Aminobacter aminovorans: one gene and its partner. Each later gene encodes a partner of the first gene's protein in a complex. Links are inferred from orthologs where the notes say so. Each region holds a gene or a part of one and is shown on either strand. Other genes may lie near its edges.

Region 1 (3,025 bases):
TGATGCGGCATGCCCAGTAGTCGACGGCGCCCTTGCCCTTACCCATGCGGACTTCGGTCGGCTTCGACGTGACGGGAACGTCTGGGAAAATACGGATCCAGACGCGGCCCTGACGTTTCATTTCGCGGGTGATCGCGCGGCGAGCCGCCTCGATCTCACGCGCGGTGACGCGGTTCGGCTCAAGCGCCTTCAGTCCGAAGCCGCCGAAATCCAGGTTGGTGCCACCCTTCGCGGTACCGTGGATGCGGCCCTTGAACTGCTTACGGAACTTTGTGCGCTTTGGCTGCAGCATCGTTCTAACTCCAAATTCCTATGCGTGTCAGGCGTTTTCGCGACGGCGGCGCTCAGGGCGCTCGCCAGCATGCGAATGCTCGCCTTCGGTTGCGCGACGCTCGGAAGCCATCGGATCGTGCTCGAGGATCTCGCCCTTGAACACCCAGACCTTGACGCCGCAGATGCCATAGGCGGTCTTTGCCTCGGCAGTGCCGTAGTCGACGTCAGCGCGCAGGGTGTGCAGCGGAACGCGACCTTCGCGGTACCACTCCATACGAGCGATTTCAGCGCCGCCGAGACGGCCCGAGCAGTTGATGCGGATGCCCTCTGCGCCGAGGCGCATGGCCGACTGCACCGCGCGCTTCATGGCGCGACGGAAAGCAATGCGGCGCTCGAGCTGCTGCGCGATCGACTGTGCGACCAGCGTAGCGTCGGTCTCCGGCTTGCGAACCTCGACGATGTTGAGGTGCGTCTCGGACTTCGTCATCTCCATCAGCTTCTTGCGAAGCTTTTCGATGTCGGCGCCCTTCTTGCCGATGATCAGGCCCGGACGCGCTGCGTGAATGGTCACGCGGCACTTCTTGTGCGGACGCTCGATCACGACCTTGGAGATCGCGGCCTGCTTCAGCTCAGCTTCAAGATACTTGCGGATCTTGATGTCTTCGTGGAGCAGTTGGCCGTACTCGCCGGTGTTTGCGTACCAACGCGAGTCCCAGGTGCGGTTGATGCCGAGGCGGAGACCAATTGGATTGATTTTCTGGCCCATTATGCGGCCTCCCCTTTCTCTTCGACTTCACGAACGACGATCGTGAGGTGCGAAAACGGCTTCTCAATGCGGCTGGCGCGACCACGGCCACGAGCGTGGAAACGCTTCATGACGATCGACTTACCGACAAAGGCTTCCGCCACCACCAGTGCATCGACATCGAGGTCGTGATTGTTTTCCGCGTTGGCGATAGCCGATTCGAGGGTCTTTTTAACCGTTCCGGCGATGCGCTTGCGCGAAAATTCCAGATCCGAAAGCGCGGTCGCTACCTTCTTGCCGCGGATAAGCGCGGCAACGAGGTTGAGCTTCTGCGGGCTGACCCGGATCGTGCGGAGGACCGCACGTGCCTCGTTGTCAGCAAGCCTGCGCGGAGCTTTGGCCTTGCCCATGTTACTTCCTCTTTGCCTTCTTGTCCGCGCCGTGACCGTAGTAGGTCCTGGTGGGAGCGAACTCACCGAACTTGTGGCCGACCATGTCCTCGTTCACCGAGACCGGGACGTGCTTCTGGCCGTTGTAGACACCGAAGGTGAGGCCGACGAACTGCGGCAGGACGGTGGAGCGACGGCTCCACATCTTGATCACCTCATTGCGACCGCCTTCACGAACCTTCTCTGCCTTCTTGAGCAGATAGCCGTCAATGAACGGGCCTTTCCAGACTGAACGAGTCACTGGCGTTACCTCTTCTTAGCTCTTGCGCTGATGGCGCGAGCGCAGGATGAACTTGTCGGTCGCCTTGTTGGACCGCGTCTTCTTGCCCTTGGTGGGCTTGCCCCACGGGGTCACCGGATGGCGTCCGCCCGAGGTGCGGCCTTCACCACCGCCGTGCGGATGGTCGACCGGGTTCATGGTCACGCCGCGGTTGTGCGGGCGCTTGCCACGCCAGACGGTGCGGCCGGCCTTGCCGTCGTTGATGTTGCCGTGGTCCGGGTTGGACACGGCACCGACGGTGGCGATGCAGAGACCGCTGACGACGCGCTGTTCACCCGAGTTGAGGCGAAGGATCGCCATGCCCTGGTCACGACCGACGAGTTGAGCGTAAGCACCAGCCGAACGAGCGACCTGGCCACCCTTGCCGGGCTTCAGCTCGATGTTGTGGACGATCGTGCCGACCGGCATCGCTGCGAGCGGCATTGCATTGCCCGGCTTCACGTCGACCTGCTCACCAGCGATGATCTTGTCGCCGGCCTGCAGACGCTGCGGAGCAATGATGTAGCTCAGCTCACCGTCGTCGTACTTGATCAGTGCGATGAAGGCGGTGCGGTTCGGATCGTACTCGAGACGCTCGACCGTGCCGACGACGTCGAACTTGCGACGCTTGAAGTCGATGATGCGGTACGAACGCTTGTGACCGCCGCCGATGAAGCGAGCCGTGATGCGACCGTAGTTGTTACGGCCGCCCGACTTCGTCAGGCCTTCGGTCAGACCCTTGACGGGCTTGCCCTTGTGCAGACCCGAGCGGTCGACGATGACCAGCTGGCGCGTGCTCGGCGTTACTGGCTTGAATTTCTTAAGTGCCATTGTCCTGTCCTCTCAGCCCAGCTCAGAGACCCGTCGCGACGTCGATCGACTGGCCGTCGGCCAGCGTCACTACCGCCTTCTTGACGTCGCTCTGGCGGCCGATCGTGCCGCGGAAGCGCTTCACCTTGCCCTTGCGGACCAGGGTGTTCACAGCAGTCACCTTCACGCCGAACAGCGCTTCGACGGCAGCCTTGATCTCGGGCTTGCTCGCCTTCTTGGCGACATTGAAGACGACCTGGTTGTTTTCCGAAGCCATGGTCGACTTTTCGGTGATCGCCGGGCTGACGATCACGTCATAGTGGCGGAGATCCGTCATTTGAAGCGCTCCTCGAGAGCCTCGACGGCGGCCTTCGAAAGGACCAGCGTGCCGCGGCGCAGAATGTCGTAAACGTTGATGCCCTGGATCGGCAGGACATCGATGTTCGGGATGTTGGTCGCTGCGCGCTTGAAGTTGACGTCAAGCTCGGC
Region 2 (2,910 bases), 2.4 Mb from region 1 along the record:
GCGGCAAAACGGTTAATGTGGCGGTGACAATTGTCGCGCCGCATGGACCGATGCTTGCGCATCGTTTCCCCAAGAATCGCGCCTGAACTATTTCGGGCGAAGCGTCAGGCACGGGGGTGGGCTGCTTCGTAGATTTCCAGCAGCCGCGCCGTGTCGACGCCGGTATAGATCTGGGTCGTCGACAGGCTGGCGTGGCCGAGCAGTTCCTGGATGGTTCTGAGGTCGCCGCCACGGCCAAGCAGGTGGGTGGCGAAGGAATGGCGCAGCGCATGCGGGGTTGCCGTATCGGGCAGGTTGAGCGCTGCGCGCATCTTGCGCATCTCTCGCTGGATGATTGCCGGATCGAGCTGGCCGCCGCGCGCCCCACGAAACAAGGCGCCATCGGGACCCAGATGGTAGGGGCAGAGCTTGCGGTATTCGGCGACGGCCTGGAGTGCAACGGGCAGCACCGGCACGAGACGGGTCTTGCCGCCCTTGCCCGATATGCGCAGCACGGTGTCGCCTGGCGAGGCCAGCTCTGCGCCGGACAGGTTGAGCGCTTCGGAAATGCGCAGGCCTGAGCCATAGAGCAGGGTCAGCACGGCAGCGTTGCGCGCGGCGATCCACGGTTCTTCGGCGAGCTGTTCGCCCACTGAGACGACGCGCTTGGCATCGACCGCCGTCAGCGGCTTGGGCAGCGACTTCGGCTGCCTTGGCGCCCGCAGGGCTGCCGAGCCGGCGGCATTGACGAGGCCCTGGCGTTCGAGGAAGCGCAGCAGCGAGCGTATGCCGGCAAGGCCGCGCCCGAGCGTGCGGGCACCGGCGCCGTCGGCGCGGCGCGAGGCAAGGAAGCCGCGAAGGTCGGCCGGGCGCAGGTCGCGGATGTCGGAAATGGCGGGTGGGCCGCCATTATGGCCGGTCAGGAACTGCAGGAACTGGCGCGTGTCGCGCTCATAGGCATCGACCGTTGCAGCCGAGAGACGGCGTTCGCCGGCAAGCGCCTTCAGCCAGCCTTCGCGGGCGGCCTGCAGGTCGGGTTTTGCGGCGATAAGGAATTCCTGCATTGGCAGCGGGCGTCCGATTGGAATATGGCAGTGTTGAACGCGTGAAGTTGACAAGCAGTGAAGCAGGCGATGGCCAAACCCCAAAATCCTATCCAGATGGCCGTGATCGGCGCCGCCCATGGCATCAAGGGCGAGTTGCGGGTCAAGACCTTTACCGGCGACCCGCTGGCTTTGGCCGACTATGGCCCGCTCTATGCCAAGGACGGCCGCGCCTTCGAGATCGCCGCGATCCGGCCTGCCAACGAGGTGGTGGTTGTGCGTTTCAAGGGCGTGATCGACCGCAACGCGGCCGAGGCGCTGACGGGCACGGAGCTGTTCGTCGACCGTTCGGCGCTGCCCGACGATGGCGACGAGGGCGAGTTCTATCACGCCGACCTCGTCGGCCTTGCCGTGCGCGATGAAACCGGCGAACCGGTGGGCAAGGTGTTTGCCGTGCAGAATTATGGCGGTGGTGACATCCTGGAAATCCAGTACCAGGGCCGCAAGGGCGTGCTGATCCCGTTCACCCAGGCAGCGGTGCCGGTGGTGGATGTATCAGGCGGCTTCGTTGCCATCGACACGGTGGCGGCCGGGCTGGTCGACGATGAAGACGACGCTGACGCACCTTCCGATGGCGAGTTCGACAAACGGCCGCGCGGCCCGAAGGACGCCGGAGGCAATCGCTGATGTTTCGCGCAACCGTGCTCACGCTTTATCCCGAGATGTTTCCCGGGGCGCTGGGGGTATCCCTGGCGGGGCGGGCGATGGAGCGCGGCGACTGGGCGCTGGAGGCGTTGCAGATCCGCGACTTCGCCACCGACAAGCACCGCACCGTAGACGATACGCCGGCCGGCGGCGGCGCCGGCATGGTGATGCGCGCCGACATTCTGGCCAAGGCGATCGACAGTGCTGCGCCCGAGGGCGACACGCGTCCGCGTATCCTGATGAGCCCGCGCGGGAAGCCTCTGACACAAGAACGCGTGCGCGAACTGGCAGCCGGGCCGGGCGCGGTGATCCTGTGCGGGCGTTTTGAAGGCGTCGACCAGCGCGTGATCGATGCGCGCGAGCTGGAAGAGATTTCAGTCGGCGACTTCATCCTTTCGGGTGGCGAGCCGGCAGCACTGGTGTTGCTCGACGCAGTGGTGCGCCTCCTGCCCGGCGTGATGGGCAACGAGGTGTCGGGCGATGAGGAGAGTTTCGAGGGCGGTCTGCTGGAGCACCCGCACTACACCAGGCCGCAGGAGTTCGAGGGCCTGCCCATTCCGGAGGTGCTGACCTCGGGCAACCACGGCAAGATCGCCAGATGGCGCCGCGCCGAGGCCGAGAAGCTGACGCAGGCACGACGGCCGGACTTGTGGGCCCGGCGTGCGGGGAAGAAGGGGTAGGCGGGTACGCTCCCTTCATCTGCCTGTGAGCACCCTCTCCCCGTGAACGTGGAGAGGTGAGAAGCGACGGCGTTTCAGCCTTTTGTGAAGTAATAGCCCGCAAGGAACAGCCCGACCGCGACGACGAAGGTGCGGACGAACGCTTGGGGCACGCGGCGCGCGGTCCAGACGCCGGCATAGCCGCCGAGCGCGACACCCGGCACCATGATCGCGGCATGGGTCCAGGCGACTACACCGCCCGAGGCGAAGATGATGATGGCAACCGCTGCGATGACGATGGAGAGCATGTTCTTCAGCGCGTTGAGGCGGTGGTAGTCGCCGCCTTCGGTGAGGCCGAGGGTGGCCAGCATCATCACGCCCATGCCGGCGCCGAAGAAGCCACCATAGATCGAGGTGAAGAGCTGGACGATGCGGCCGGCGAGCGAGGCGGGTGCGTCAGGGGCGCGTTCGGCTAGCTTTTTTGGGCGCAGCCACGGGCCGGCGGCGAAGAGGGCGGTTGCGGC

The links. The genes of interacting proteins can lie anywhere in the genome.
Region 2: the proteins of rpsS (region 1) and rimM are in contact, whole or in part, in a crystal structure (PDB 3A1P), measured with the Thermus thermophilus proteins. The link is inferred for Aminobacter aminovorans from one-to-one orthologs. Residues at the interface, in WP_011173711.1 of Thermus thermophilus: Lys28, Arg29, Leu30, Lys32, Thr48, Gln56, His57, Val58, Pro59, Val60, Tyr61, Thr63, Met66, Glu73, Phe74, Pro76, Thr77, Arg78, Arg81, His83, Gly84, Lys85, Glu86, Ala87, Lys88, Ala89, Thr90, Lys91, Lys92, Lys93; in WP_008632437.1 of Thermus thermophilus: Val4, Glu5, Ile6, Gly7, Arg8, Arg22, Gly23, Glu24, Val26, Leu84, Glu85, Glu86, Gly87, Arg88, Tyr89, Tyr90, Tyr91, Phe92, Leu94, Asp111, Ile112, Leu113, Asp114, Ala115, Gly116, Ala117, Gln118, Asp119, Val120, Ile122.

Annotation. Positions count from the first base shown.
Region 1 is NZ_UFSM01000001.1:3,313,921-3,316,945, forward strand. What follows is about bases 70-3,025. They hold rpsS (30S ribosomal protein S19), read right to left. Parts: upstream 1,709-3,025; coding sequence 1,430-1,708; downstream 70-1,429. Other genes in these bases: rplP (50S ribosomal protein L16), read right to left, coding at 70-292; rpsC (30S ribosomal protein S3), read right to left, coding at 320-1,039; rplV (50S ribosomal protein L22), read right to left, coding at 1,039-1,428; rplB (50S ribosomal protein L2), read right to left, coding at 1,724-2,557; DY201_RS16345 (50S ribosomal protein L23), read right to left, coding at 2,580-2,873. In the rest of the region: more of rplP, read right to left, coding at 1-69. UniProt on the Escherichia coli protein: In the E.coli 70S ribosome in the initiation state it has been modeled to contact the 23S rRNA of the 50S subunit forming part of bridge B1a; this bridge is broken in the model with bound EF-G.
Region 2 is NZ_UFSM01000001.1:941,915-944,824, forward strand. The notes cover bases 70-2,910. They hold rimM (ribosome maturation factor RimM), read left to right. Parts: upstream 70-1,112; coding sequence 1,113-1,709; downstream 1,710-2,910. Other genes in these bases: DY201_RS04565 (tyrosine recombinase XerC), read right to left, coding at 105-1,043; trmD (tRNA (guanosine(37)-N1)-methyltransferase TrmD), read left to right, coding at 1,706-2,407; DY201_RS04580 (sulfite exporter TauE/SafE family protein), read right to left, coding at 2,482-2,910. UniProt on the Escherichia coli protein: One of at least 4 proteins (Era, RbfA, RimM and RsgA/YjeQ) that assist in the late assembly stage of the 30S ribosomal subunit.